Regions from separate parts of the Virgibacillus sp. L01 genome, predicted to be linked through region 1. Evidence: a T-box and tRNA genes for the amino acid it is inferred to sense, from the RefSeq annotation. Region 1 holds a T-box; the other holds one or more tRNA genes.
What was found. The T-box of region 1 lies ahead of glyQ (glycine--tRNA ligase subunit alpha). A T-box ahead of a tRNA ligase gene usually reads a tRNA of that ligase, here a tRNA-Gly.

Region 1 (16,177 bases):
GTAACAAAGAACTTTCTGAGGAAGAAGAAATAACGGTTCTCTCTAGAGAGTTAAAGCAAAGGAAAGATTCCCTCCAAGAATTTAAATCAGCTGGACGCGATGATCTTGTTAAAAAACTTGAAATTGAAATCAATATTTTACAAGAATATATGCCAGAACAGATATCAGAAACTGAGTTAGAGGCATTAGTTCAGTCTACGATTCAGGAAGTTAATGCAACTTCCAAAAAAGATATGGGGAAAGTTATGAGTGCAATTATGCCTAAAGTAAAGGGTCAGGCTGATGGAGCACAGATTAACAGGCTTGTTCAAAAAAACTTAAATTAACTAATGATTCAAAAAGCCTTGTCAGATTTGACGAGGCTTTTTCATTTATTTTTTTAGAAAAGTATCATCTTTTTATCTGTTTGTGATACTATTTAACTAATATGGCTAAAATGAAACCATTTACATATATAAATCGTATGTAAACTGATTGGGTAATAGAAAGGGGGGATGCTGTGTGCCTGGTAGCAGATTTAGACCATACATAATTTCAGCACTTGTATTATTAATTTCGGTTTCATTGTTTACTACTATTCCAATGGTTAATGCACAGGATAGTGGCGATGGAAAACTAGTTTATATCATTCCAATAGAAAATGAAGTTGAAGCTGGACTGGAGGCTTTCCTTTCGCGAACGACAAAAGAGGCAGAGGCAGCTGGCGCCGATCATATAATATTTGAAATCGACACCCCTGGGGGAAGGGTTGATTCCGCCAGACAAATTGCGGAACTATTACAAGACCTTGAACTTACAACTACTTCCTTTATCGTTAATCAGGCATTATCAGCAGGTTCTTATATAGCATTAAACACAGATAATATCTATATGAAACCACAGGCCAATATGGGAGCGAGTGGTGTCATAAATCAGGATGGAACTGCGGCTAATAAGAAGGCACAGTCCGCATGGCTAAGTGCAATGAAAAGCGCAGCTGAATCAAAGGGAAGAGATAAATTGTATGCAGCTGCAATGGCAGACCCAAGTATAGATCTTCCGAAATATGGTGCTGGGGAAGGAAAGTATCTTACTCTGGATCCAGACTCAGCTGTAGAGGTCGGTTATTCAAATGCCACTGTTGAAGACAGAACAGAATTGTTAAATGAACTTGGATTAAACAATGCGACTATTGTTGAGAAAGAACCCACAATAGCTGAAAATATAGCCCGGTTTATAACTAACCCGGTTGTAGTTCCGATATTATTGTCAGTTGCAAGTCTTGGGTTGATTGTAGAGTTGTATTCTCCCGGTTTTGGAATTCCAGGTATAATGGGCTTGTTATCGTTAATTTTGTTTTTCTATGGACATGTCGTTGCAGGTTTGGCTGGGATGGAAGCCATTATCTTACTAATCTTAGGTTTGGTATTAATCATAGCAGAGTTTTTTGTCCCCGGAGGAATAGTCGGTTTACTTGGAGTTGGATCTGTGGTTGGGTCATTGCTTATATCAGGTCAGGATATCGGCCACATGTCAATGAGTATTGGTATAGCTTTCATAGTAGCCATAATAGCTGCTATTATACTGTTTAAGTCAATGGGGATGGAAAAAGGATTTTTTCGCCATATTATATTAAAGGATCAGACATCAACTGAACTTGGATATGTTTCTTCTGTTAATCGGTTGGAGTTAATAGGGTTGGAAGGTGTAACAGTAACTCAGTTACGTCCATCAGGTACAGCGATATTCGATGATGAACGATTAGATGTTGTATCAGAAGGAGGGTTTATTCAAAGTAATAAACCTGTCAAGGTGGTTAAGGTAGAAGGGGTTCGTGTGGTAGTAAGAGAAGTATAATTTTGAGATGAATATATAGGAGGAATTTACATGGATTTAGAACAACTTATGCCGGTCATAATAATAGCGGTAATATTAATTGTTGTAGCAGTATTATTTACATTTATTCCAGTAATGCTATGGATTAGCGCTTTGGCTGCAGGTGTTAAAGTAGGTATCTTCACACTTGTTGGGATGCGATTACGTAGGGTTGTGCCTTCAAGGGTAATTAATCCGTTAATTAAGGCACATAAAGCAGGATTGGAATTAACCACAAATCAGCTGGAAAGTCATTACTTAGCGGGTGGTAATGTAGATAGAGTGGTCAACGCACTTATCGCTGCACATAGAGCAAATATCGAACTATCCTTTGAACGAGGAGCAGCGATTGACTTAGCTGGTCGTGACGTTTTAGAAGCTGTTCAAATGAGTGTTAATCCAAAAGTTATTGAAACGCCATTTATTGCAGGTATCGCGATGGATGGTATTGAAGTGAAAGCAAAGGCACGAATTACTGTACGTGCTAACATTGACCGCCTTGTCGGTGGTGCTGGAGAAGAAACAGTAATTGCCCGTGTAGGTGAAGGTGTTGTTAGTACGATTGGTAGTTCAGAAGCACATACAAAAGTACTGGAAAACCCTGATTCAATCTCACAAAATGTTTTAAGCAAAGGGTTGGATGCGGGAACAGCATTTGAAATTCTCTCAATTGACATTGCTGATGTGGATATTGGTAAAAATATCGGGGCAATCCTGCAAACCGATCAGGCTGAAGCAGATAAAAATATTGCTCAAGCTAAGGCGGAAGAAAGAAGAGCAATGGCTGTTGCACAGGAACAGGAAATGGTCGCACGAGTTGAAGAAATGCGTGCAAAAGTTGTCGAAGCAGAAGCAGATGTTCCACTTGCACTTGCTGAGGCACTACGATCAGGAAATCTTGGCGTAATGGATTATATGAACTATAAAAATATAGATGCTGATACAGATATGCGTGATACTATTGGGAAATTGTCAGATAATGATAAAGAAGACAATGACAATAAATAATGTATTAGCCTGTACAGGAGGGTTATTATGGATGTCATTCTCATAATCCTTGCAATTATTGGGGGACTTGCAGGTTTTTTAAAAGATAAGTCTGATAAAGATACCAATAAACAGAAACGAACAGTTAATTCGCCTAACCCCTCACCAACTCCTTCCGGGGGTGGTGGAATGGCGAGAAGTGATTACCAAACGCAAGTTTCAGAAGAAAAAACCTCAATTGAGGAACAGCAGCAGGAACAACGTGAACGTCTTGCCGATCGCATGAATACAGCTACCCAAAAGGCAATCGAAGAACGCAAGCATGATGCAATCATTAATGAAAATGATAACATCAACCAAACTGGTAATAAGTTATCAGTTGAACAAAAACGATTTAAAAGACGGATAAAAAATAATTTAAATCAACAAGGTCTGGTAAACGGCGTTATCATGGCAGAAGTTTTAGGGTCGCCGAGAGCTAAGGAACCATATCAAAGTATTGTGAAACAGCGAAGAAAATAACTAATTCAAATAAAGAACCACTACTTATTGAGCTATAGATGCTTAACTGGGTAGTGGTTCTTTTTTCTTGTTCTTATCCTGTCGTTAATTTCATAAATATGAATGTGAGAGGGGGCCACATCAGTGAAAAAATGGCAACAACGAATCGGTCCATGGTTTATGAAACATTTTGCACTTCCAACTGATGTCATGTTGGAGTTGCCGAGAATAACAATGATTGGCCAAATACATGTCTATATTGAGAATCATAAAGGACTGATTGTTTATTCAGATACCGAATTAAAGCTTAAAACCAATAAGGGGTATGTACAGATATCAGGATCATCATTTGTGTTGAAAATGATGGTACCTGAAGAGATTTTACTGGAAGGTTTGATAACTGAAGTTAGATTTATTCCAGATTAAATAAGATAATAAAAGGAGGAGGACATGAAACATATACAGGGGTCGTTTTTTACTGGTTTTGTAACAATTTTAATAAAGGGTCAAAATCCTGAACTTTTCTTTCAATATTGTATTGATCAAGGTATTACAGTGTGGGATATTAAAAAGGAATCTGAAACAGCGTGTAAAGGTAATGTTAAACTAAGTGATATTGATATACTAAAGGATATTAAACGTCGGACAAGTTATAAAGTGACCTTTTTAAATAAAAAAGGTTTGCCATTTTTATTTAAGCAATTCACCCGTAAAAAAGAAGTTGTGCTTGGCTTGTTGTTTAGTGTTATGCTAATTTTTTTTCTGTCGAATATTATTTGGGAAGTTAGAATAATAGGCGTGCCAAAAGATATAGAGGAAAAAATAAACAAACAGCTGACGGAATATGGTATTCATCAAGGTGCATGGACTTTTACACTGGATTCACCTAGCGAAGTACAACAACAATTAGTAAATGATGTACCTGAATTACTGTGGGTTGGCGTGCATCAAAAAGGGACATCCTATGTTCTTGAAGGAGTAGAAAAAACGATAGTAAAAGAAAAAGAGGTACAGGGACCCAGAAATTTAGTAGCTACAAAAAAAGGTGTCATTCAGAAAATGTATGTATCTAAAGGGCTCCCTAAGGTTAGAGTCAATGATTATGTTGAACCTGGACAAGTTCTTGTTTCCGGAAAGCTCAACTTTGATGATAGCGAAGAGGACAAAAAATATGACTTAATAGCCGCCGAGGGAGAAATAATTGCGAAAACATGGTATGAAACAGAGGTGACCATTCCGCTAGAAGCAAGTCATGAACTATTGACCGGAAATCGTGAACGTAAATACCATTTAAGTATCAATGATTTCGAGGTGCCTGTATGGGGATTCAGTTCACCTGATTATAATGAAATACATCGGGAAAGAATTGAAAAAGACCTGTATTTTTTGAAATGGAAGCTTCCGGTACAAATAATTGAAACTATTTTAAGTGAAAAAAGGTATAATAAAGTAGAGAGAAGTAAGAAAGATGCAATTAATATTGGAATTGAACAGGCAAAAAACGAGTTAATGCTACGACTGGGACCTGATGCGAAGATTGTTTCTGAAAAAATTTTGCATGAAACAATTGAGAATGGTAAAGTTAAACTAATCTTATATATGGCTGTGGAAGAAAATATTGTTAAAGAAGAATCAATAGATCAAGGAGATTGATTATGTCAGAAAACTTGAAAACAATTGAGTTACAATTAACCAATCCTAATGAAGCATTAGCTTTGTTTGGTACAAATGATAAATATTTGAAACAAATAGAACAGCAATTAAATGTATCGATTGTTACAAGAGGAGAGCAAGTAGGTGTTTCTGGCACAAATGAAGAAATTGAACTTGTAGAAGAGATTTTGTCTACTCTTCTTACAATAGTGAGAAAAGGATTGGATATAACGGAACGAGATGTTGTCTATTCAGTCGATCTCGCAAAAAAAGGAAAAATTAACCAATTTGAAACTCTTTTTGAAGATGAAATAACCAAAAATGTTAAGGGAAAATCAATCAGGGTAAAAACATTAGGACAAAAAAATTATGTGTCAGCAATTAAGTCTCATGACCTTGTATTTGGTATTGGTCCCGCTGGTACAGGAAAAACGTATTTAGCTGTCGTAATGGCTGTTCATGCTTTAAAAAACGGCGAAGTGAAAAGAATTGTTTTAACACGCCCTGCAGTAGAAGCTGGTGAAAGCCTTGGATTTTTACCTGGTGATCTAAAAGAAAAGGTTGATCCGTATTTGAGGCCATTATATGATGCATTACATGATGTTCTTGGAGCGGAGCATACGATGCGCTTAATCGAGAGGGATACAATTGAAATTGCTCCATTAGCTTACATGCGTGGACGTACACTTGATGATGCATTTGTTATATTGGATGAGGCGCAGAATACTACACCAGAACAAATGAAAATGTTTCTGACACGTCTAGGTTTCGGCTCCAAAATGATAATTACCGGTGACATCACTCAGATTGATTTACCTAAAGGTGTGAAATCAGGGTTACAGGTAGCAAATCAACTATTGTCATCTGTCCACGGAATTTCAATTATTCATTTAAATCAAACTGATGTTGTAAGACATCCACTGGTACAAAAAATTATTGATGCCTATGAAAAAATAAATTAACTCATAGTGTAAGACCCCCAAAAGCGGGTCTTATTTCTGTATTACATAGCTAATTGCTTATCAGTTATGAGGTGAAAATTATGACTAAGTTGCTGCAAAACTTTGTAAAGACACTATTTAAGATCCGGATAAAATGGGTAACAGTTGTTTTGCCGGTGGTTATTTTAGGTGTCTTTTTTTTCCTTGTAACTGTTAACAACGTATTTACAGAAACATATGATATTGAACGGTTTTCCAGTGCTAAGGAAACAATTCATTCGCCAATTACTATTGAAAATGAACAGGAAACACAACGAAAAACCCGGGAAACTGTTCAAGCTGTTGAAGATAGATTTGACATATCAACTGAAACTACTGAAGAACAAGTAGAATATGTGGAAGAAATATTTGATGCAATTGAAAAATTGGAAGCAGAAGAGGTAAAAAATTTACCAGAGTCGCCTAGTGAGAATAATGCAGGTGTAATGCCGAGCCAGGTGAAAGTACAGCGATTAAAGCAGATATTGTCGCCTGAGATAACTGAAGAAGTCAATGATGGAGTATTTTATGAACTTGTTGAAGTAAGTCCACAAGTACGTATAGAAGGCAAAGAAATGTTTGTTGCTTCACTGAAAGAGGTATTAAGGAATGGTGTCCGTGTTGAAAATATCCAAAGCGGTATTGCCAAGATGGAACAAGATATAAAGTATTCCAATATATCAGACAGTTTAAAAGAAGCCCTCGTAAAATTAAGCGAGTTTGCAGTAGTGGAAAATTCATTTTTTGATGTTGAAAAAACAATGGATGCACGAAAGGATGCAGCAAGCAGCGTCGAGCCTGTTGTAATTCGAGCAGGTGAAATAATTGTCAGAGAAGGCCAAGTAATTACTAATGAATACTACCAGGACCTAAAGTTAGCTGGTTTGTTGGATAAAGAACGAAATGTTTATCCAGTCATAGGATTGGCTTTATTAATATTTTTAATAATCTCGGTTGTTGGTTATGAGATGAACCTGCTTTCCAAAGGTAATCACTTAGATAAAGGTAAAATTGCTTCCATAATATTAATAAGTTTTATAGTTGTAGCACTAATGAAAGTGGTAAGTATGATAACCGTTCCGGTAAGCCAGTTATTTTTTGCAGTTCCAGTTGCATTAGGAGCCTTACTTGTAAAACAATTACTCAGTGAAAGGTTTGCAATCGTTCTCTCAATATTATATGCAATTTTGGGAAGCATAATTTTTAACGAACAAATCCCGGGTGCATTAAATATAGAGGCCGGTATTTACTTCTTCTTCTCGCAAATGGCTGGTATTATTTTCCTTTCGGACGTTAAGGATCGGTTGGCTATTCTTAAGGCAGGCGCAGGTGTTACTGCAATTAATATTATTATTGTAGTATTGTTTCTTTTCCTCTCATTTGAAAAGTATTCGTTAGGAGATTTATTAATCCATTCTGGTTTTGGAGTTGCTTCTGCCTTTCTTTCAGCAGTTTTAGCTATTGGCTTATTACCAATCTTCGAGACCGGATTAGGTATCTTATCAGATATAAAATTACTTTCATTAGCAAGCCCTAATCAGCCATTGCTTCGAAAAATTCTAACTGAGTCACCAGGTACGTATCATCATTCCGTAATGGTGGCCAATCTTAGTGAATCAGCCTGTGAGGTTATCGGTGCAAATGGTCTTCTAGCAAGGGTTGGTGCGTATTATCATGATATTGGTAAGACAGTAAGGCCACATTATTTTATTGAGAATCAGTTATCGATTTCTAATCCTCATGATATAATTGAGCCAAGACAAAGTGCAGAAATTATTATTAACCATCCATATGATGGAGCAGCGATGCTTAAAAAACATAAACTTCCAAAAGAAATTATAAATATTGCGATGCAGCATCATGGAACTACTTTATTAAAATATTTTTATTATAAAGAAAAGGAAAGTAACCGCTATGTGAAGGAAAATAACTTCAGGTATCCTGGTCCAAAGCCGCAAACGAAAGAAGCTGCAATAATATGTATATGTGATTCTGTGGAGGCTGCAGTAAGGTCATTGAATGAGCCTACAGAGGAAAAGATTGAAGAAATAGTATCCTCCATTGTAAATGATCGTCTTATGGATGGACAATTAAATGAATGTCCACTTACATTAATGGAATTGGATAAAGTTCACCAAACTATCTGTAAATCATTAAAAGGGATTTTTCATTCAAGAATCCAGTACCCTATGAAGGAGGCAAAATAAAATGTATATCGATTTTCATGACCAAACTAATTCTGTACCTACCGATTATATTGATATGTTGCAACGATTACTTATTTTCACTGCAAAAAAAGAAGCAATCTCCATGGAAGCTGAAGTATCGATAAATTTTGTCAATAACAGTGAAATTCAGGAAATTAACCGGAATTACCGACAGCTTAACAAACCTACTGATGTATTATCGTTTGCAATGCAGGAACAAACTGATGATGAACTGGACATTGTTGGCGAAGATATTCCGTTAGTTCTTGGTGATATTGTGATATCTGTCGAAAAAGCGGAGGAGCAGGCGAAAGATTATGACCATTCGCTTGAGAGGGAACTGGGATTTTTAACGGTACATGGCTTCTTGCATTTACTTGGTTATGACCACATGGATAAAGAGGATGAACTGAAAATGTTTAAAAGGCAAGAAGAAATTCTGGGTGAATTCGGCATTGAACGATAATAAAAGTAAAAGGGCAATTGGTTTCTTACATGCGTGGAATGGAATTAAAGAAGTCACCAAAACAGAGCGAAATTTTAGGATACATTTAATTGCAACAATAACAGTTATTATAGCAGGCACGATAATACACTTAACTTTAATAGAGTGGGCAATCCTTATGCTTGCAATTGGATTAGTATTAGTTGCTGAAGCCACTAATGCAGCGGTTGAAAAGCTAATTGACTATGTGAAACCTGAAGCGAATCCGTTAGCTAAGACAATTAAAGATGTTGCTGCAAGTGCAGTTTTACTGGCTGCCTTAATTTCGTTAGTCGTAGGATTATTAATTTTTTTACCGAAAATATACGGATTGTTTTAACAAAACCTTCAATGAACGAAGGTTTTTTTGGCAGCGAAGTCAATTCCTTAAGCACTTCCTTGCTGTATAAGTGCAACTAAGGCCCTTTCAATTGGGGATTGCACTCCAAAGCATAGGGGGTTCTAAGAAAAATTTTTAATACTACTCAACTTTCGCATCTATAGAATAAGCTCAAACAGCTATCTTGATAATCTCAGAACGTTTTTAATAGTTGCCTTGACAACATTTGATAAAGTTTTTTGTACACATAAGATATAAACTGCGAATTAGTGAAGATTTTCTTTTGTTCTATAATGGTTGAGTGCTTACATTCGTTCCGGCAGAATACTTCGCTTTCCATGGGCACGACCTCAGCCTCCTTGCCCCGGCAAGGGGTATGCCGACGTTGTCCGCAAAGGACGGTTTTAGTCGGCCTTCATTTAGTCACTTCTTCCGGGGTCTTCGGAACGTGCTGCTCCCATAGGAGCCTGCGTATTCTGCCTCCACTGGAAGAGGCTTCTTGATTAGAAGTTGAAGTGTTCCCTATGGCTAAGAAAATCAAGGTAAACAGTCCCAGCGTAGGAAATACACGGAGACTCCTGTGGGGAGTTGAGGCCTAGATGAGACTACGCAGCGACGTAGGAGCAAGGAGGCTCATCAGCCACCCTTGGTGCGCAAAGTGTATTTCCGAAGCGGTATCATAGCACTCAGCATGTTACTTCGCATTTTATATCAACTACGTACTGTTGATCCAATGTCAACTCAAGTACTATATCTTCAGCCTTTCTTATTCCTTCAAGGTTTATGCGTTTATTTTACGCTGCGAAAGTTGAAATACTACTTATGTCATTTTATGAGGATTTACAGAAACTTTTTAAAGGTTTTGTCGGATACATGAAACTAGCTGCATTTTGTAGTATGATGATTATATCAAATAGAAATAACTGCTTCGGAGGACATAATATGGATACTAAATTTAAATCAGGGTTCCTAGCAATTATTGGTAGACCTAACGTAGGAAAGTCAACATTTATGAACAATGTAATAGGGCAAAAAATAGCGATTATGAGTGATAAGGCTCAAACGACACGAAATAAAATTCAAGGCGTTCTAACGGAAGAAGATTCACAGCTAGTATTCATTGATACACCGGGAATCCATAAACCCAAGCATCGTTTGGGTGATTTCATGGTGAAAATAGCAGAAGATACTTTGAATGAAGTGGATGCAATTCTTTTTATGATTAACGCTAATGAAGGTTATGGAAAAGGTGATCAATATATAATTGAACGGCTGCAGCAAGTAAAGCGTCCGGTTTTCCTGATCATCAATAAAGTGGACTTAATTCATCCAGATGAATTGTTCCCTTTGATAGAACGTTATAAAAATAAGTACAATTTTGAAGAAATTATTCCAATTTCAGCGCTGCATGGAAACAATGTTTCACATTTGCTTAATATATTAAAAACACATTTACCTGAGGGTCCACAATATTATCCTGAAGATCAAATAACAGACCATCCTGAACGGTTCATTATTGGCGAGTTAATACGGGAAAAAGTATTGCAGTTAACCCGGGAAGAGGTACCACATTCAATAGCAGTTGTAATCGAGAATATTGAGACAAGAGAATCAGATGCAGTTTTTATTCAGGCAGCAATTGTTACAGAACGGAAAACCCAAAAAGGAATTATTATCGGTAAGCAAGGAAGTATGTTAAAAGATATCGGTAAAAAAGCCCGAAAAGATATTGAAGCATTATTAGGGTCAAAAGTTTACTTGGAGCTTTGGGTGAAAGTTCAAAAAGACTGGCGCAACAAGCAATCACAGTTGCGTGAATTTGGTTTCCGCAGTGATGAATATTAAACATGGTAAAATTTAAAACTCATTGAATGAACATGTATGGTAATTCTAAGTAGTAAGTACTTTTCAATATGCTATAAAGGAAGGTGGGGTTTCTTGTGATCGACTTAACCTGGAGATTATTTAGTCAGACAGGAAACATTGAAACCTATTTATTATTGAAAGAGTTAGAAGAAAGAGAACACGGTACAGGTGATTCGATTCAACAGGAAGATGAAGAAGTATCATCGATTGAACCTAAATTATAGTACATGGGGATTTTCAATGGTTTGACCTAAGAAGGTGATACTATTTGCTTGAAAAGACGAGAGGTATTGTCATTAAAACGCAAGATTACAGTGAATCACATAAAATAGTTACGATTTACAGTAACAAACTAGGTAAAATCACTGCTATTGCGAGGGGAGCCAAAAAACCAAAAAGCAGAATGGCTGCTGTTACGCAGCCATTCATACTTGGTGAATTTTTCATCTATATCAATTCGGGATTAAGTACGATTCAACAGGGAGATGTTGTTGATTCGCTCCGTTTTATCCGGGAAGATATAATTAAGACAGCATATGCTGCATATATAGTTGAACTAACCGATAAATTAGTTGATTCAAATCTACCGGATAACTATTTGTTTGACCAGCTATACCAGACATTATCCTGGATTGCCGAACATGATGATGCAGATGCAGAAATTCCAATGATGATGTATGAGTTAAAATTATTTGCAAAAGGCGGATTTGCACCGACAGTTAGTAATTGCGTGAGCTGTGGCAGGAGAGATACGCCGTTATATTTTTCAATAGCTGAAGGTGGTTTACTTTGTTCGCGATGTAATCATATTGATTCTGAAGCAACTATGCTGCCAGATAATGTAGCCAAGTTGTTGCATATTTTTATGAGTGTAGAACTGGAAAGAGTCGGTACAATTTCAGTAAAATCAGCAAATAAAGATTTATTGCGTCAGCTGATTGATGCCTATTATGAACAGTATGGTGGCTATTATTTAAAATCAAAACGATTTTTAAATCAATTGGATAAATTAAAATAAGTCTTTTTGTTGACAGTTCTGGTGGTAATACAGTATTATTTGTACATATTTTAAATAGAACATTTAATTGCATTGATGGAGAATAGTACTTATTGGTTGCTATTTTGAGCGAGTCCAGAATAGTGAAAGCTGGATAATAGGACGATAAGGAACGGCACTCCTGAGCAATTGGTATAAAGTGGCTCTTTTATAATAGGGCAAGTAGGGTGGAACCGCGGAATGATATCCGTCCCTATGTCATTTAAGTGACATAGGGATGGATTTTTTTTAGTGTTAAGAAAGTGAATCAATTTCATTATTAATAAATAAAGCAGTAATCTACCTATTTGTTAATGTGTTACTCTTGATTTAGACTGCAGGCGGACACTTTGCGCGGTAACGTCGCCCCACTCGCTATTCGTGAGCGTGTTCCATACGGCGCTGTACAGACCTTGCGCTTTCATTATTCAATAAATTAAATATGGAGGTTTATAAAAAATGACTATACAGGAAATGATTTTAACTTTACAAAAACATTGGTCAGATCAAAATTGTATTTTAATGCAAGCTTATGACGTTGAAAAGGGTGCGGGAACAATGTCTCCAATGACCCTGTTAAGAAGTCTTGGACCAGAACCGTGGAATGTAGCTTATGTTGAGCCTTCAAGAAGACCGGCGGATGGTCGATACGGGCAAAACCCTAATCGGCTTTATCAGCATCACCAATTTCAGGTAATTATGAAGCCATCCCCAGATAATATCCAGGAATTATATTTAGATTCATTAAAAGCACTTGGTATTAATCCGTTGGAACATGATATACGCTTTGTAGAGGATAATTGGGAAAATCCGACTTTGGGTGCTGCAGGACTAGGATGGGAAGTGTGGCTGGACGGAATGGAAATAACTCAATTTACATACTTTCAGCAAATTGGCGGTCTTGAAGCAAATCCAGTAACAGTTGAACTCACTTATGGAATTGAACGTTTAGCGTCGTATATTCAAGATAAAGAAAACGTGTTTGATTTGGAGTGGACACAAGGTGTAACGGTTAAGGATATCTTTTTCCAGCCTGAATACGAACATTCAAAATATACGTTTGAAGAATCTAATACTGACATGTTATTTGAGTTATTCTCTATGTATGAAAAAGAGGCTGAAGTTACAATGGAAAAGGGATTGGTTTTTCCATCCTACGATTACGTATTAAAGTGCTCGCATACATTTAATTTACTCGATGCTAAGGGTGTCATTTCAGTAACTGAACGTACAGGATATATTTCCAGGATACGAAACCTTGCCAGGAGTATTGCTAAAGCATATGTAGCAGAACGTGAACGGTTAGAATTTCCTATGTTAACAGAGGAGGCAGAATAATGGCTAAAGATGTATTGTTTGAAATAGGGCTGGAAGAATTGCCAGCGCGTTTTATTGATAAAGCGGAAAGTCAACTTATTAGTAAAACAAAAGATTGGCTTGATGACTTACGTATTTCATATGATTCGATAACTTCATTTTCAACACCAAGAAGACTTGCCGTTTTAATAAAAGATGTTGCCGAAACCCAATCATCACTTGAAGAGGAAGTAAAAGGGCCAGCTGTTAACATAGCCAAAGATGATGAGGAAAGTTGGACAAAAGCAGCAATTGGTTTTACAAAAGGCCAAGGGAAGACTGTTGAAGACATCTATACAAATGATGTAAAAGGGACAACCTATATTTTCGTAAAAAGACATATTATCGGTAAAGATACGTTTGAATTGCTTCCTTCGTTCAAGGAAATTATCGAATCTATTCAGTTTCCTAAAAATATGCGCTGGGCCGAACAAAGCCTTCGATATGCACGCCCAATACGTTGGATTGCTGCATTGTATGAGGACCAGGTTATACCTTTCGAAATTGCTGATGTTTCAACCAGTAATTTCACGTTCGGTCATCGGTTTCTAGGAAGAAGGATTACTTTAACATCGCCATCAGACTACCAATTTGAACTGAAGGATAATTACGTTATAGCAGATCCGAATGAACGTGAACATTTAATAACCAATGGGATTAAATTGATAGAAACAGAATACGGATTTCAAGTACCAATTGATAATAGTTTGCTGAATGAGGTTCGTAATCTTGTTGAGTATCCAACGGTGTTTATTGGATCATACGAAGAGTCGTTTTTAAAATTACCATCAGATGTGTTAATAATATCTATGAAAGAACACCAGCGGTATTTCCCTGTGAAATCAAAGGATGGAGAATTGTTGTCTTACTTTGTCGGCGTACGAAACGGTGATGACAAAGCGCTAAATACTGTAGTGAAAGGCAACGAAAAGGTATTACACGCGAGATTATCTGATGCCCAATTCTTTTTTGAAGAAGATCAAAAACATTCAATAGATTATTATTTGGAGAAGTTGGAGCGAGTTGTTTTTCAGGAAAAACTAGGAACAATAAGTGATAAAGTATCGCGAGTTGTCAGGATTACAGATCAATTGGCGCAACAACTTAATCTTGATGAAAAAACGAAAGAAAAGGCAATTAGGACTGCTGAAATTTGTAAGTTTGATTTACCTACAAATATGGTGGATGAATTCACAGAGCTTCAAGGGATTATCGGGCAAACATATGCGATAAATTTTGGCGAAGAGAAAGAAGTTGCAAGAGGGGTTGCAGATCATTATTTACCGGTTCATGCTGATGATCGTCTACCTGAAACAATAGAAGGTGCTATTGTTAGTGTTGCAGATAAACTGGACACAATTGTCGGTTGTATTTCAGTAGGATTAATTCCGACTGGTTCTCAGGATCCGTATGGTCTTAGACGTCAATCAGTGGGTATCTTGAAAATATTAAAAGAAAACAAGTGGAATATTACGGTTGAATCTTTATTGGATTTAACACAGCAGTTTTATCATAACCTGGCAATTAACGACACGAACAAAGTCAGAAGTGAATTAGAACATTTCTTTGGCTTGCGTGCCACATATATATTTAGAGAAGTGAAGCTTGAGCAAGATGTTATTCAATCAGTATTGCATAAACAAATAGGTGTTATTTCTTATACGTTAGCGAAAGCAATTATTTTATCCAAAAAACGAAATGATCACGATTTTAAATCTGTTCAGGAGGCTCTTGTCAGAGTGATTAACCTGTCCAGGAAAACGGATATAGCTACAGTTAATCCAGAGCTTTTTGAAACACCATCTGAAAAGGAATTGTACCAAGTTTATTTAGAAGTAAGGGATTCTTACAACGACGCGAATAACAACCAGCAAGCTGAGGATGCGTTGTTATACTTAGGGAAATTGGCAGAACCGATTCATAGCTTTTTTGAACATAATATGGTTATGGCAAAGGACGATAAAGTCCGTAATAATCGGTTGTCACTGGTAAACTTAATAGCGGCGTTAACTTACGACTATGCGGATCTTTCTATAATCGAATGGAAGCAGCAATTCTAATACGAATAAATAGAAGGGCATTTAAACCAGACACTTTTAAATCTTATTTTAAGGTAACATTATTTCTTTTTTACTCTATATAGTCTATAATATTGAATAAATAGTATGTCACATTGAGCCGTTAGGTGGTGAAAAAGTGGAGTTATCAAATAGACAAGAGCAAATTATTGTAATTGTTAAAGAAAATGGCCCAATTACCGGTGAAAATATTGCTGAACATTTAGGCTTAACAAGAGCCACATTACGACCGGATTTAGCTATTTTGACCATGGCTGGTTTCCTTGATGCAAGACCACGGGTTGGATATTTTTATACAGGTAAGACCGGAACCGAACTACTGACCGAAAAGATAAAACAATTTAAAGTTCAGGAATATCAGTCAGTCCCTATAGTTGTTAAAGAAGATGCTTCTGTTTATGACGCTATTTCAACAATGTTTTTAGAAGATGTCGGGACGCTTTTTGTAGTAGATGACAACGCATGTTTAATAGGTGTTTTATCAAGAAAAGACTTATTGAGAGCGAGCATTGGAAATCAGGACTTAAACGCTGTACCAGTACATATTATTATGACGAGAATGCCTAATATTACTGTATGTTACCGTGAGGATTTAATGATAGATGCTGCAAAGAAGCTAATTGAAAAACAAATTGATGGACTGCCTGTTATTAAAGATACTGAAAGTGGCTTGGAAATTGTGGGGCGTATCACGAAAACCACGATAACGAAGGCGTTTGTGGAGTTAATAATGGATGAGCATTTATAAGAGAGGAGCCGGACCATGGGTGTTAAACCACTAGTTTATGTTTTGTCGGATTCCGTTGGAGAAACTGCAGAATTAGTAATCAAAGCG
Region 2 (16,177 bases), on a different contig from region 1:
CGTATTATTTTGGCCAACGTGTCAAGGTGGGTTTATTTTTCGGGTGTATTAATTGCTGGTACTGTATTTGGCTTTCTTCATCTATTAATTGTGTTTGGTGTATCATGGATTCTCTTTGGGGTAGCGTGGCCAAATATTCTAGCGTTCTTGATTGTTACATTTGGTCTGGCAATAGCGGTTGGAGGGTTGTCCGTTTTGCTTACTGCTATTAGTTATCGGATTAATTCGGAATTAGTAACGAACTTTTTTCAATCGATTGTCATTACGATTATTGCCTTTTTAGGGGGCAGCTTTTTTCCAATTGGTGATACTTCTAAGACGATTCAATTTATTGGTAACTTAACGCCTAATGGTGCTGGGATGACAGCTTATCTTAGTGTGCTTAGAGGCGAGCCTATTTCTTCAATCTGGGAGCATGTTATTTTCCTTTGCCTGTTTTCAGTTACGATTGTTGTAATTGCGGCACTTAGTTTTCCGAAGAGGGGGCAAACGGCATGAAAGGTATTTTCTTAGCAAAAATAAAAATGTTTATGCGAAATCCATGGACGTTTTTGATTATGATTGTCATGTCGGTTGGGTTTGCTCTTATTTTAGGAGGGTCCGGAAACTTTACATCAATCAGTGTTCCCCTTTATGCAGCTGATGAATCTGTCCGTGAGTCGATGGTAGGTGAAATGTTAGATGAATCTGATGCATATTCTTTTAAATGGCTTTCTGAAGAAGAGATGATGGGGCAAATCTCAAGTGGAAAAGCTGAGGTTGGTGTTGAGCTCCAGGAGGATGATTTTAATGTGATTGTTGGAATGTCATCGCAAAATACCAAGATGGTTCAGCAAACAATAAAGGAAGCTTACACGAAAAAAGAACAATATAGCCAAATTCTTACCGAGACAGATGCAACAACACTGAGTAAAAAAGAACAGGTTCTGGATGACTTGGAAGCAGCTTTAGATGAACCGGTATTTGGTATACAGTCAAGCAATTTCCGGGGATCAAATGCGGTTATTATTGATAACACATTCCATACGTTATTCGGATTTACATTGTTTTTTGTAATCTATACGATTGCCTATAATGTATTTTATATATTGACAGAAAAGAAGGATGGCATTTGGGATAGGGTTATATTGTCACCAGTTCGGAAGTGGGAAATGTATACAGCAAATTTCGTTTATACGTTTATCACAGGATATCTGCAGGTGGTAATTGTATTTCTGGTATTTCGTTATTGGATTGGTGTAAATTTTCAAGGAAGGTTTATTGAGTCGCTGCTTGTGATTATTCCATATGTTTTTGCAATTGTTGCTCTATCCATTTTGATAACAGGCTTGGTTAAAACAGTTCAGCAATTTAACGCAGTGATTCCAATTGTGGCTGTGAGTATGGCAATGATTGGCGGGGCTTACTGGCCGATTGAAATTGTTCAATCCCAGTTTATGTTATTTTTGTCGAAAATCGTTCCTATTACGTATGGCATGGAAGTGTTAAATGGTGTAGCCATTTATGGTTATCCGGTGGAAGATTTATTATTTCCAATCAGTATATTATTGCTGATGGGTGTCATGATGACTGGAATTGGCATTCATTTAATGGAAAAGAGGTACGTGTGACCTGTTATTTTCAAAAGAAATATATCACTGATAGAATAAAAGTATGTGAGGGGTGATGGATTGGAAATTAATAATCAGGCACGTGAAGAACTTTTAACAGAAGTAAACGGAATCTCAGATGAAAATTTAAATAGAAAACCTTCAGCAAACAGCTGGTCAATAAAGCAGATACTCGAGCACTTGTATCTAATGGAGGGAGCAATCACAAAAAAAATTCGAAGTCAGCTGGCTCATGGTGAAGTAGTTAATGCAGCTGATAAGCCAATCAAATTGTCTGTTGATCGGAACAGGAAAGTAGATGCTCCAGAATTTGCCCAACCCAGTGAATCGTTTGCTTCGCTTGAGGAATTGAAACAGAAGCTAGAAACGACACATAGCGAATTGTCGGAATTGGCTGGGACATCGGATGAAAAATTCTTGGCGGAGAAAGGATTTGAGCATCCGGTTTTCGGTCAAATGAGTTTGAAACAGTGGATACCATTCGTGGGGTATCATGAAAAGCGGCACACGGAACAGGTGAAAGAAGTGAAAATAGATTTAGGGCTGTGAGGATGAGGCGAGCGACATATTGTTGCTCGTTTTTCTATTGTAAAGAAGTACCAGACTATATAGGGCGAAATTGTTTTTAATTTTTAGTATAATAGAGTTAGAGTATTGTAGAAAGGAGAGCTCTTGTGAAAAAGAAGAAATGGCTGAAAATTATTGTAGGAATTTTAAGTGTTCTACTTATTATAGATATTATTGCGAGCTTCTATTTTTATAATTTAGCAATCGATCGTAATGAAAAAGATTTCTTACAAGGAAATAAAGACTTGGAAGTTTCCGCTGAAGCAATGGATGTCTTCCTTGAAGGTGACTGGCGTGATTGGGTCGGCGAGCAAAATTTTGATGAATGGACGATGTCTTCGTATGACGGGTTGAAGCTGCAGGGTTACTTTTTAGAGGCAAAACAACCAACTAATAAAGTTGTTGTTATGGCACACGGCTACCTGGGTGACGCGATGGATATGGGATTATACGGCCAATATTATTATGAAAAGCTTGGCTATAATATTTTTATGGCAGACGCCAGGGGTCATGGTGCAAGTGAAGGTGAGTACATTGGATTTGGCTGGCATGATCGTAAGGATTATGTTGATTGGATCAATCGGATTTTAAATAAATATGGTCAGGATACAGAAATTGTCCTTCATGGTGTTTCAATGGGGGCAGCAACAATGCTAATGGCAAGTGGCGAGGAGCTTCCTGATAACGTCAAGGCAATTGTGGCTGATAGTCCCTATACAAGTGTAGAGGATATGTTTTCCTATCAGATGAATCGAATGTATAACATACCGGCATTCCCTGTTCTACCGAGCACAAGTCTAGTATCCAAAGCGAAAGCAGGCTATTCCTTTACAGAAGCATCTTCATTGGAGCAAGTTAAGAAAGCTGACGTGCCGATATTGTATATTCATGGTAATGCTGATAGCTTTGTGCCAACCAAAATGGCATTTAAATTATATGAAAATACGAAAAGTGAAGCGGAGATTATGACAGTAGACGGAGCAGGTCATGGGGAAGCATTCGCAACGAAGAAAGAGAAATATATTACTAAGTTGAATTCGTTCTTGGAACAGTATATGGAAGAATAATAATAAAAAGGTTTTCCACCTGGTCGGCGGAAAACCTTTCTATTTTGCAGTTATATAAACTTGAGATATGGCGATATCGACCTGGAAAGCGGGATATCGGTCGGGAATCGAGGATATCGACCTGGAAAGCGGGATATCAACTCGAAATCGAGGATATCAACCTGGAATGCGGTATATCAACCCGAACCATGATATATCGACCGGGACAGCGGTATATCAACTCGAACCAAGGTATATCGCCCACCGATACGATCAACCTGCAACATCAGCGCATCACAAATATTTTTCAAACCAGCCTGTTATGTGGTTTAGGCGGGCGATTCGCATTTTTGGTTTTCCGCTCCGGCTTAATTCGTGGTTAGCTCCTGGGAAACGGACAAATTCAACTTCTTTACGTAAATGCTTCAATGTGGTGTACATTTGTTCACTTTGTTCAATTGGGCAGCGCAAATCCTGCTCGCCATGAACAATAAGCAGTGGTGTTTCCACGTTTTTAGCATACTTCAATGGAGAGAAATCCCATAGTTTAGTGGGGTTATCCATTAGATTTTTGCCGAGTTCCCATTTTGTAAAGAAATAGCCAATATCGCTTACTCCATAAAAACTTAGCCAATTGCTAATGCAGCGCTGGGTAACGGCTGCTTTAAATCGATTTGTGTGACCAACGATCCAGTTTGTCATAAACCCGCCATAACTGCCGCCAGTTACGCCAAGCCGGTTTTTATCGATGAAGTCAAATTCTTTTAAGGCATAGTCAACAGCACTCATCAAATCGGTGTAATCCTTTCCGCCGTAGTCTTCACGACAGGCATCAACGAATGACTGCCCGTATCCATGACTGCCACGGGGATTCGTATACAAAACAATATAGCCTCTTGCAGCAAGTAATTGTAGCTCATGGAAGTATGTCTGGCCGTACATCGCATGTGGACCGCCATGAATTTCCAGTACGAATGGGTATTTTTTGCCCTCTACAAAGCCATATGGATGTAATAGCCAGCCCTGAATTTCCCAGCCATCTTCTGCAGTATAGGTCAGTGTTTCTGGTTCACTTAATGATACATTGCTTAGAAACTCCTGATTCGCGTTGGTTAAGCGTGTTAGCTTCCCATCGCTATTTAATTGATAGAAATTGCATGGGTTTGTTGGAGTGCTAATACCAAGGATGAAGGTGCCAGCACTGTAGGAAAACCCAAAAACATGGTTGTCGTCTTTATACAGTACTTCGAGGTCACCATTCAGGTTCACTCGATATAGCCCGGTTGCACCGAAATCAGTTCCCAGGAAAAATAAATGTTCTTCTGCTTCGTCCCATATTGGTCCTGTTGTTGATTGACCGAGTCTGGTATCACCAATCAGCGCATCACCTAATTGGATATCCCATTCTTTGCTTAAGCATGTCCTTTGAGCCGATTCTGTTTCAAACACATACAGGTCATTTAGTGTTGCACCTTGGTATGCATATTCATGGCCAAAACTGGCAATTTTTGTTCCACTTGGTGAAAACTGTGCACTCCCGTATGCACCATGTCCGGTCGTTAATTTTCTCGTTTCTTTTGTTGAAAGGTTCAGAAGATAAAGGTCGTTCGTGAGCTCATAATCAGCATCGTCATTCAAGTTGGCACTGAACAGAATCTGCTTTCCATCGGGTGTTATATCCTCAAGGTTATGGTTCGCATCTGCTGTTGTTAACTGTTGGAAAATTTCTTTCTCAACGTCGAATAAAATAAGCTGTGTTCGCTTATTATCATAAAATCCTTGTGCGTCCGATTTGTAATCCAAGCGGTTGATTACAATTGGCTGTTCATTTTTTTCTTCCTTTAATTTTTGGCGTTCCTCTTTTGATTGTTCTTGTTGGGCTGTTACATCATCATCTTTTTCCAATGATGCACTGAAAACAATATACTTGCCATCCCTTGACCAGGAAGGATTTGTGGCACCATTCTTAAATGTTGTGATCTGTTTTGCTTCGCCGCCATCTGTATGTATCATCCATAGCTGAGGAAGTCCACTTCTAGTCGACTGGAATATAACTTTCTTTCCATCAGGTGAGAAGGAGGGATTGTTATTTTTTGCTTCACCAAAGGTCCACTGGCTTGGTTTAGCCTCATTTAATTTTTGAAGAAATAACTGTGATGTATATTCATTGTCGTCGTTGGCTGTTGTGGAAACAAATGTATAGGCGTCTCCCTTTAGTGTGAACTGGGGGTCACTGTACACATCAATATTAAACAAATCTTCTGCTGCTAATGCACGTTTCGTTGTATTCAAGAAATGTCCTCCTTCGAAAATATATACTATTAAAAAAGAAAAGCCTTTTGATTAACAAAAGACTAGACTTTATGTTTAGCTAAGTTGGCATCCAGTTCGTATGCTTCCTGTAGTCTCGCTGTAATTTTTCCTGGACGGCCATTGCCTATAAGGTCACTGTCCACCTTAACAATTGGCAAGACTTCTGAAGTGCTGCTGGATAAAAACAATTCATCAGCTGCTGATATATCACTGATAGAAAAAGCCTCTTCTATTAGTGGTATATTATAATCGCGCGTGAATTTTTCAATACGCATACGTACACAACCATGCAGAATATTATTTGTGGCAGGATGCGTATAAATTTTACCATCTTTTACTAGATAAACATTGGAGGAACTGCACTCAGTTACGACTCCGTCTTTATGAAGGATAGCTTCATAGCTGCCATTCTCTTTTGCCTCCTGTTTTGCGATAACATTAGGCAATAGATTTAAGCTCTTTATATAGCAATTTTCCCAGCGGACGTCACGCTGTGTAATGGTAGAAACGCCATCGGATAAATTTTTCAGATTGCGAGGAAAGTCCTCCATATATGCATAAACATTTGCTGGAACATCGGCTGGAAAAGTGTGTTCACGTGGTGCAGAACCGCGTGATGCCTGTAAATATAGCTTTCCATCTGTTGTCATAGAATTTTTGTCTAATAATTCCTGCAGCAAATTTGTTATTTCCTCTTTGGTGAATGGTAACTCAATTTTAATTGCTTCCGCAGATCGAAACAGCCTATTTACATGCTCCTCAAGCAGATAATACGTACCATTATAGATGCGGATTACTTCATATACACCATCACCAAACTGTAATCCACGCTCTTCATATGGATATTTAAGATCCTCACGATTTACAAAATTTGTTTGTGATATGATTACTGGATAGACAGACATACTATTCCCCTCCTTGAAACTTATGACTATTTTATATCTTCTTTCACTTTATGTAAATGTTTTGTTGAATAGTGATAAATATCACGGAATTTGTTTTATCCCCCCTTTATAATGGGGATAGAAGTTAGTAAAAGGGGGCGTGACGATAATTGGAACCAATATTGGAACGACTTACTAAGCATGAATACAGTATTCTCATGGCGAATGCAAAACAAATAAGTGTAAAAAAAGGTGAGTCCATTTTTGAAGAGGGAAGTCCTGCTGATCACTTGTATTTTATACAACAAGGTGAGATAAGAGTCTTTAAAAACCTCGGTGCAAATAAAGATATTACTATTTTTACACGTAGCAAAAATGATGGATTCGGTGAAATCGGTATTTTTAGTGGAGCTAATTACTCCAATTCTGCACAAGCTGTTCAGGATAGTGCACTGTATTCGGTTACACGTCATGAAATTGAAGAGAGCATGGCACAAAATGGAAAGTTAGGTCTTCATTTTACGCGCTGGGTTGCTGAGAACTTGGAAGCTAGTAAGGCAAAAATGCGTGATTATATCGCATTTGGCTCAGAAGGTGCAGTCGCATCTGTGTTTGTCCGGTATTCCAACACATGTGGTATCGTAACTCCTGAAGGTATACAGCTAACAGATCCAATTATGATTCAGGATATTAGCAAACATATTGGTATATCAAGAGAAACAGTTAGTCGTATTGTGAATAAATGGAAAGAACAAGGAATTATAGACAATCTGAATAAACACTTTATACTTAAAGATATGAATTATTTCAGAAGAATACTTGTTTGTGAACAATGTGGTGTTCAGAATTGTGCTATTTAGTTAAACCTGCTATCTCTTATAATGACAATCGAATGTGGATGAAGAAAAGTGGCATTAATTATAAAAATATTTTTTTATTCATGTTCGATTGTTGATATGCCAGTATTTTATAAAATAATAATAAAAAACTATTGATTCGATTTGATAGAGTTGGTATAATAAATAGTGTTCTTGAAAAAAGGAGCATTCATCGTACATAAGATACGGGTGAAGTGCGGGTGTAGTTTAGTGGTAAAACTTCAGCCTTCCAAGCTGATATCGTGGGTTCGATTCCCATCACCCGCTCCATACATAAGTCATAACGCAGTGTTTCGTAACATATCCTACGAAGCATTGCGTTTTTTCATTATAAAACTTGAACTTAAATCAATGAAAGTTGTATTCTTAAGATAACTACGATAATTTGAGGGATTTATATATGAAAAAATTAATGCAAAACTTAAAACAGATTGATGGTAAGGGCTATAAAGCATATAAAAGTGTTCAAGGTCACTACACATTTGATGATTTTGATTTATATATAGATTATGTGCAGGGTGATCCATTCGCCACACCATCCAAGATACGTGTTGTCATTCCAGTTCAAAAACGCCAGGTCAAAAGTGAGTGGCTCGAATCTCAGGCGCGCAAGGTTGCTGCCGAGAATGTGCTTGCCCGCAAAGTTGGTGTAGCTGTTGCAAAGGGTGGGCAATTTATCAAGGGATCTGGAAAGAGTGGAGAGATTCTTTTTGATAAGCCTGGACAGGAAGTTCTGGAGCGCAGCGCTGTTCAAATTGATTCAGCATCTATAACGGTATGTATTTCTGTGGGATTGCCTGCGAATGGGCGAAAAATTAATGGAAGAGAGGCGGAAAAGTTATTTTCACATGCCATTCCAACGATAATTAAAAATTCCATTTTCGCCATTGCGGATGATGAAATTAATCAAGTCATTGAGCTTGCTGATCAGCAGGAAGCTATTCGTAGCGAAATGCGCCAGAATAATTGGATTTCTTTTATTGCTAACGGTTCTGTTTTGCCAAGGGAAAGTGGTATTAGCAACCGGCCATTGAAAGACGCGATTCCATTTAAAAGTCCTGCTGCAGATGAAGTGGAAATTCAGCTGCCGCATCAATCTGAACCGATTAAAGGAATGGCAATTAAAAAAGGTATTTCACTAATTGTTGGCGGTGGCTATCATGGTAAGAGTACGATTTTACAGGCAATAGAACGAGGAGTATATTCACATACTAAAGGTGATGGACGTGAGTACGTACTTACTGATTCAGATGCTGTGAAGATTCGTGCAGAGGATGGACGACAAGTTACTGGTGTTAATATTTCACCATTTATTAATAATTTGCCTCACAAACAGGATACACATTTCTTCTCGACTGAGAATGCCAGCGGAAGTACGTCACAGGCCGCAAATGTAATGGAAGCATTAGAAGCAGGAGCTGCCACATTACTAATCGATGAAGATACCAGTGCGACGAACTTTATGATTCGTGATCATCGAATGCAACAGCTTGTAAAAAAAGATAAAGAGCCAATTACCCCGTTTATTGATAAAATAAGACAAATGCGTGATCAGCTTGATGTATCAACAATTCTTGTAATGGGAGGATCCGGTGATTATTTTGCTGTGGCCGATTCGATTATTATGATGGAAGCATATGTCCCTTATAATGTAACGAATGATGCAAAGGAAATAATGGAAAAATACCCATTATACCGTGATACATTATTGGACGAAGCTTTTGGTGAAATTGCTGAGCGTAACTTTCAGCAGAATTCGCTGCAGACTAATAAAGGAAGTCGTTCGAAAACACAGGCGAAAGGCTTAACCAAAATTATCATGGGGCGGACGGATATATCATTTGATGATACCGAGCAACTTGTGGATTCCTCGCAAACACGCATGATTGCAGAGATTATTCAATATTTGGATCGAACTAATGGGCTTGGTGCTAAATCGTTAAATAAACTACTGGATGATCTTGAAGAACAGATGGATAAAAGTGGATTAGCGTCATTTACGACGTTTAAAAATCAGCATCCAGGTGATATCGCACGACCACGCCGGTATGAAATTGCTGCAGTGTTAAATCGAATTCGTACAGCTAAGGTTACGCAACAATAGAAGGAGGGTTACCGTTGAATACAGACCAATTGAAGCAGGAGATTATTGACTACAGCAAAGAAATAGGCATCGATAAGATAGGATTTGCATCTGCTGATGTGTTTGGTGAATTGAAGGAACGATTACGGCACCAGCAGTCGCTTGGCTATCAATCAGGCTTCGAAAAAGGGTCTGTGGATGAGAGAACGGAGCCAGAGCGGTTACTACCAGAGGCAAAGTCAATCCTTTCGATAGCAATCGCCTACCCTTCACGAATTAAGGATGCACCAAAAAGTACGAAAGATGAACGCCGCGGGATATTTTGCCGGGCTTCATGGGGTGTGGACTACCATGTTGTTTTACGGGAGAAGCTTGAGAAGCTTTCTGCCTTCATTGAGGAAAAATTCCCTGATGCAGTAAATAAGGTGATGGTCGACACGGGTGAATTATCAGATCGTGCGGTGGCAGAACGTGCTGGTATTGGCTTCAGTGGTAAAAACACTTCTATTATTACACCTGAATTCGGATCATACGTTTATCTTGGTGAACTGATTACAAATATACCATTTGTCCCTGATTCGCCGCTTGCAGATGGATGCGGTTCCTGTACAAAATGTCTGGATGCTTGCCCAACTGGAGCTCTTGTTCAAGGTGGACAGTTAAATGCACAGCGCTGTCTTGCTTTCCTAACGCAGACAAAAGACTTTATGCCAGATGAATTCCGTTCACAAACCGGAAATTTTATTTATGGGTTTGACACGTGTCAGGTTGTTTGTCCGTATAACCAGAAGGTAGACTTTCATAATCATCCAGAGCTTGAACCAGAACCAGATGTTGCAAAACCAAAATTAAAACCAATGCTTCGGATTTCCAACCGTGAATTTAAGGAAACGTTTGGTCATATAGCGGGTTCCTGGCGAGGGAAGAAACCGTTACAGCGAAATGCTTTGATTACACTCGGTCACTTCAAGGACATTACGGCTGTTGATGAAATGATTGAGGTAATGAAAAACGATGTTCGTCCGGTAATTCGAGGTACTGCTGCATGGTCACTTGGCAAAATTGGTACCGATGAGGCGTTTGAAGCAATTATGGAAGCAATGGAAAAAGAAACAGATGAACAGGTTTTATTTGAAATGGAAAAAGGATTGAATTTTCAACAGGAGTTTTCCACCACTTAATATGCTTAGCTGTACTCTAAGAGTTTGTTGCTTTTTTTCAAGCAATTTATCTTAACAAGTAATTGATATAAATCGCGATACTGACTAAGGATAACCAATTTAGATCAATAGCAACCAACTTTTAGAAAACATCCTAAAAAATATACGGAAAGAGGATTTGGTTATGGAACTATACTATGATGAGACGGAATCACCAGTTGGTCCGTTGACAATTATTAGTGATGGTGAGCACATTGTTCGAATAGAATATGGATCATTTAATCAAATGGAAGTGAAAATGCAAAAGTGGAGTGCACGTTATTTTAATAATCCGGTATTCACCCATAATCCTGGGACCGTTGATCATGTCAAAACGGAACTCCAAGACTATTTCAAGGGCAAACGCAGTGACTTCTCATTTGACTTTACATTCCATGGTACCCCCTTTCAGCATAAGGTATGGCAAGCTTTATACGACACCATATCATATGGAGAAACAAAAACGTACAAAGATATTGCAGACACAATCGGTAATCCAAAAGCAATACGTGCAGTAGGTGGTGCAGTAAACAAAAACCCTTTTTCGATTGTTGTACCATGCCATCGTGTGATTGGAGCAAACGGTAAAATGGTTGGCTACAATGGTGGACTTGATAAGAAAGAATACTTATTAGCTCATGAAGCGAAATAATGGCCCGTACAATTGCAATTAATTAGAGGTTCCCTCCATATACTTAAAGTGGAGGGGATTTTTTTATGGAAAAGATTAAAAATATGTGGTTGAATTTTTTTCAAGGTCAAGAGGTTAATGAGGATTGGTGGAAACGGAAAAAAGCAGTTAGTCGTGACAGGAATGTGGAGATTGTTCGAATCAGTGGCAGGGGACAATTTTTCGAAGGACTTCGTTATTCTAATAAAATAACCTATCAATATTTACTCCATTTATCGTTTTTAATGAAGCAGGAAGGGCAATTCATCAGGGAGGAACAAGTTATCCCCTATCAGTTTCGGATAGAAAAAGGGGACATAACAGATCATAAGATGGTGGAACAAAAGGATGTGAAGGTTGATACACCATCAATGGAAGTAACTGAGATCCGTAATTTGGCTGACGAACGTTTCACCTATGATCGACGTGCAGCAGTTCAATATGCTGAACACTGGTGGAACAGTTATAATCCTGCTTATCGTAAGTTCGATGTAGACTGTACAAATTATATCTCACAGTGCTTACGTGCTGGAGGTGCTCCCATGCGTGGTATGCCTAATCGAGGGAATGGCTGGTGGTATCAGGCGGATAATTGGAGTTACAGTTGGGCGGTTGCACATTCCTTACGCTGGTATTTAAGTGGATCAACAGCAGGGTTAAAAGGCAAAGAAAAGGAGTCAGCTCAGGACCTAATACCTGGAGATGTCATTTGCTATGATTTTCAAGGAAATGGTAAATGGGATCATAATACAATTGTCGTGGCCAAAGACGCAAACGGAATGCCACTGGTTAATGCACATACTGATAATAGTCGAAACCGTTATTGGTCGTATGAGGATTCAACAGCATGGACCTCTGATATTCAGTATAAGTTTTTTCGAATTGGTGAGTAGTGTATAATGATGTAGGTATTAATCGAATAAGGAGAATGAACAGTGAGTATAAATATTGTATTATATCAACCAGAGATCCCTGCAAATACGGGCAATATCGCAAGAACTTGTCTAGCAACAGATGCAACGCTGCATTTGATCCATCCTCTTGGGTTTTCTACTGATGATAGAATGGTGAAACGAGCTGGACTAGATTATTGGAAAAACGTCGATATTCTAGAATACGATTCAATTCAGGACTTATATGCTACATATCCAGAAGGAACGTTTTATTATATTGAAAACTTTGGTACAAAGTATTATACGGAATATGATTACAGTAATAGTGATGAAGATCTGTTCTTTGTATTTGGCCGCGAGACGGACGGAATTCCGAAAAGCCTTCTAGAGGGAAAAGAAGACAGGTGCTTGCGAATTCACATGAGTGATAAAGTACGGTCGTTAAATTTGTCCAACACATCAGCGATAATTATTTATGAAGCATTAAGACAGCGTGGTTTTTCAGGGCTGGAATAGCCTGTATCTTAGGAGGTCTTAGCTTAATGGTGAAAACCTTAGATGCTAAAAAGGCCGTCATGTATGTGTACATGGCGGCTCTTGTTATTCGTTATTACTGGTCCTTTTTAGGAACTCCAGGTTTTGCATCGTAACCTGAAGTGAAGCAAGATACGATAAATGTTACAATAACGCCCATTAATAATGCTAATTTCATGACGTTTTCCTCCTTTTATTCTATATGTAAAGTACGCATTAATATAATTATGTCCTTATTATACCGAATAATTAACCTAATGTGAACCAGAAGATATGTCATGTTTATGAAATAATTATTAATGGCTGATTGTTTGTTGTTTCTCTTAACAAAATAGGGTATATTAGTTGATGTAATCATAGTAGAGTTCTATAATAAAACATGAGTGTAAAAGACCGTTTTGCAACGGGGTAAAGTTAACTTCTAATGGGGGTATAAGACGTGGCACAGAATGAAGAATCTAACGAAAGATTCTGGGGTACTTTTCATGGTCCGAATATGGGGTATATTGAAGAACAATATGATTTGTACAAAGAAAATCATGAAGCTGTTGATCCATCACTGAGAGAAATCTTTGATGAGCATGGAGCTCCTGAATGGCTGAACCAATCAAAAGGAACCATGCAGGCAACATCTGAATCAGCGCCGTCTATAGATAATGTTAAAAAGCTAACCTCAGCAATGAAACTTGTTGAGGCTATTCGTCGTTTCGGGCATTTGGAAGCGGACATCTATCCGGTAGGGAGTAAAGAGCGTGATACAGAATTAGTTAATCCAAAAACCTATGGATTGTCAGAACAGGATTTACGAAGTATGCCTGCATCTTGGTTATGGGAGCGATCACCAAGTGGTGTAGAAGACGGATTTGACGTTATACAAAAGTTGAAAAAGCTGTATTCTGGAACGATTACATTCGAATATGATCATGTCAATAACGATGATGAACGGACATGGCTTCTGGAACGAATTGAATCCGGAGAATTTCATTTAAAACTTTCCAATGAAGAACAAAGGCAGTTACTTGAACGTCTTGCTCATGTAGAAGGGTTTGAAGGGTTTCTTCAGAAAACTTTTGTTGGACAGAAGCGCTTTTCGATTGAAGGTTTGGAAGCAATGGTTCCAATGCTCGATCGCATTGTTAAGTATGCGACTGAGGAAAAAGTTGAACATATAATGATGGGAATGGCCCATCGTGGACGTTTAAGCGTGTTGGCACACGTTTTAGGAAAACCTTATGATAGAATATTTTCTGAATTCCACCATTCACCAGACAAAGAACTAATTCCATCTGAGGGATCTACAGGGATTAATTATGGATGGACTGGTGACGTGAAGTATCACTTTGGTGCAACAAAAGAAGTAAAAGATGGTGATGAAACCGAAACTCGAATCACACTAGCACATAATCCGTCACACCTCGAATTTGTAAACCCGGTCGTTGAAGGGTTTGCACGTGCAGCTCAGGATGATCGGTCAGGAAGCGGTTATCCGGAACAGGATATTAAAAAAGCAATAGGTGTTTTAATTCATGGTGATGCAGCATTTATCGGTGAGGGTGTCGTTGCGGAAACATTGAATTTAAGTGGCTTGCCTGGTTACAAGACTGGTGGAACACTTCATATAATTGCAAATAACCTTGTTGGTTACACAACAAGTCAGGAAGATGGGCGGTCAACCCGATATGCCAGTGATTTGGCAAAGGGATTTGAAATACCGATTATTCATGTTAATGCTGATGATCCAATTGCATGTGTTTCTGCAATTAAAATTGCTTATGAATATCGACAAAAATTCAATAAAGACTTTCTTATTGATCTTGTAGGCTATCGCCGCTATGGACATAATGAAATGGATGAACCACGAACAACACAACCAGATCTATATCAGGATATTGATGATCATTTAACAGCAGCAAATGTTTTTGCCGATAGACTGAAGGTTGAAGGTGTTGTTGATAATGATGAATTTGAAAAAATTAAGGACCAAGTTGAATCCGGTCTTCGGGGCATTTATGACAGTATGAAAGAAAACAAGACAGGTGAGGCTGAAGCAAAGAATATGCCAAAAGCATTATCAAATGGCCTTGGTGGTTTTGAAACAGCAATTCCACTTGAGGATTTGAAAGCTTTAAATGCTGGTTTATTGAAGCGCCCAGAAGGATTTACCGGATTTAAAAAACTTGAAAAGATTCTAAAGCGTCGCGAAAATGTTTTGGAAGAAGGAAACAAAGCGGACTGGGGTGCGGGCGAGGCTTTAACATATGCATCTATTTTAAATGATGGAATTCCTATCCGATTAACAGGTCAGGATACGGAGCGGGGAACATTTGCACACAGACATATGGTTTTACATGATGTTAAAACAGCTGAAACCTATTCACCATTGCATGGATTAGATCAAGCTAAAGCATCGTTCGATATTCGAAATAGTCCGCTTTCAGAAGCAGGTGTATTAGGGTTCGAATACGGGTATAGTGTACAGTCAAAGAATACGCTGGTTATTTGGGAAGCACAGTTTGGTGATTTTGCGAATGCCGGTCAGGTTATTTTTGATCAATTTATAGCAGCAAGCCGAGCGAAATGGGGCGAAAAGTCCAATATGGTAATGCTTTTACCGCATGGTTATGAAGGTCAGGGTCCGGAGCATTCTAGTGCACGGTTGGAACGCTTTCTACAAATGGCTGCCGAGAAAAACTGGATAGTAGCAAATGTAACATCATCTGCACAATTCTTCCATTTAATTCGTCGTCAGGCAGCACTACGTGATAAAGAGGCAGCACGACCATTAGTGTTAATGACCCCGAAGAGCCTATTACGGAATCAGCGCGTTGCCTCTGAAGCGAAAGAGTTTACAGAAGGAAAATTCGAACCGTTGAGACAGCAGCCAAACTTGAAAGTAAGTAAGAAAAATGCAAAGCGTTTATTAATCGGTAGTGGTAAAGTAATGGTTGATATTGAAGATGCAATTGACAATTCAGAAGAAAATTATGATTGGCTTCGTGCATTTCGATTAGAGCAAATTTATCCATTCCCGGAAAACGAGTTGGAAAAAGCAGTAAAAGAACTTCCAAATCTTGAGGAAGTTGTCTGGGTACAGGAAGAGCCAAAAAACATGGGCAGCTGGGATTTCGTGGATGATTACTTAAGAGACTTGTTGAACGAGGGTCAATCGCTACGTTATATAGGCCGTCCAGACCGTTCCTCACCAGCGGTTGGTGAGCCGAACATTCACAAAACAGAACAGAACCGAATAGTACGAGAAGCGATTAATCCGTCAAAAGGAGGAAATTCCAGTGAACGAAATTAAAATTCCAGAGCTTGCAGAGTCCATTACAGAAGGTACAATTGCCGAGTGGTTAGTGAAAAAAGGCGACAAAATTGAAAAAGGTGATCCAGTTGTAGAACTGGAAACAGATAAAGTGAATGTAGAAGTTAACTCCGACTTTGCCGGTGTAATTACTGAAATTGTCAGTGAAGAAGGCGAAGATGTTGAAGTAGGCGAC

Region 2: it has a tRNA-Gly gene. The T-box ahead of glyQ (glycine--tRNA ligase subunit alpha) is inferred to sense a tRNA for this amino acid. The anticodon was not compared.

What each region holds. Positions count from the first base shown of each region.
Region 1 covers NZ_JBQQCP010000004.1:72,486-88,662, forward strand. Annotated here, with positions in the region: gene ACTWQM_RS09100 (GatB/YqeY domain-containing protein) at 1-326, shown strand, start outside; gene ACTWQM_RS09105 (NfeD family protein) at 502-1,836, shown strand; gene floA (flotillin-like protein FloA) at 1,867-2,862, shown strand; gene ACTWQM_RS09115 (hypothetical protein) at 2,890-3,363, shown strand; gene yqfC (sporulation protein YqfC) at 3,487-3,768, shown strand; gene yqfD (sporulation protein YqfD) at 3,793-4,995, shown strand; gene ACTWQM_RS09130 (PhoH family protein) at 4,998-5,957, shown strand; gene ACTWQM_RS09135 (HD family phosphohydrolase) at 6,038-8,182, shown strand; gene ybeY (rRNA maturation RNase YbeY) at 8,184-8,648, shown strand; gene ACTWQM_RS09145 (diacylglycerol kinase family protein) at 8,638-9,006, shown strand; gene era (GTPase Era) at 9,949-10,851, shown strand; gene ACTWQM_RS09155 (YqzL family protein) at 10,947-11,096, shown strand; gene recO (DNA repair protein RecO) at 11,141-11,890, shown strand; T-box leader at 11,954-12,127, shown strand; gene glyQ (glycine--tRNA ligase subunit alpha) at 12,368-13,246, shown strand; gene glyS (glycine--tRNA ligase subunit beta) at 13,246-15,324, shown strand; gene ACTWQM_RS09175 (helix-turn-helix transcriptional regulator) at 15,461-16,090, shown strand; gene ACTWQM_RS09180 (pyruvate, water dikinase regulatory protein) at 16,106-16,177, shown strand, end outside.
Region 2 covers NZ_JBQQCP010000002.1:72,921-89,097, forward strand. Annotated here, with positions in the region: gene ACTWQM_RS05420 (ABC transporter permease) at 1-498, shown strand, start outside; gene ACTWQM_RS05425 (ABC transporter permease) at 495-1,610, shown strand; gene ACTWQM_RS05430 (DinB family protein) at 1,671-2,159, shown strand; gene ACTWQM_RS05435 (alpha/beta hydrolase) at 2,285-3,244, shown strand; gene ACTWQM_RS05440 (S9 family peptidase) at 3,518-5,515, opposite strand; gene dat (D-amino-acid transaminase) at 5,578-6,441, opposite strand; gene ACTWQM_RS05450 (Crp/Fnr family transcriptional regulator) at 6,591-7,280, shown strand; tRNA gene ACTWQM_RS05455 (tRNA-Gly) at 7,495-7,568, shown strand; gene ACTWQM_RS05460 (ABC-ATPase domain-containing protein) at 7,699-9,402, shown strand; gene queG (tRNA epoxyqueuosine(34) reductase QueG) at 9,417-10,562, shown strand; gene ACTWQM_RS05470 (methylated-DNA--[protein]-cysteine S-methyltransferase) at 10,726-11,232, shown strand; gene ACTWQM_RS05475 (amidase domain-containing protein) at 11,298-12,143, shown strand; gene trmL (tRNA (uridine(34)/cytosine(34)/5-carboxymethylaminomethyluridine(34)-2'-O)-methyltransferase TrmL) at 12,186-12,659, shown strand; gene ACTWQM_RS05485 (2-oxoglutarate dehydrogenase E1 component) at 13,117-15,981, shown strand; gene odhB (2-oxoglutarate dehydrogenase complex dihydrolipoyllysine-residue succinyltransferase) at 15,968-16,177, shown strand, end outside.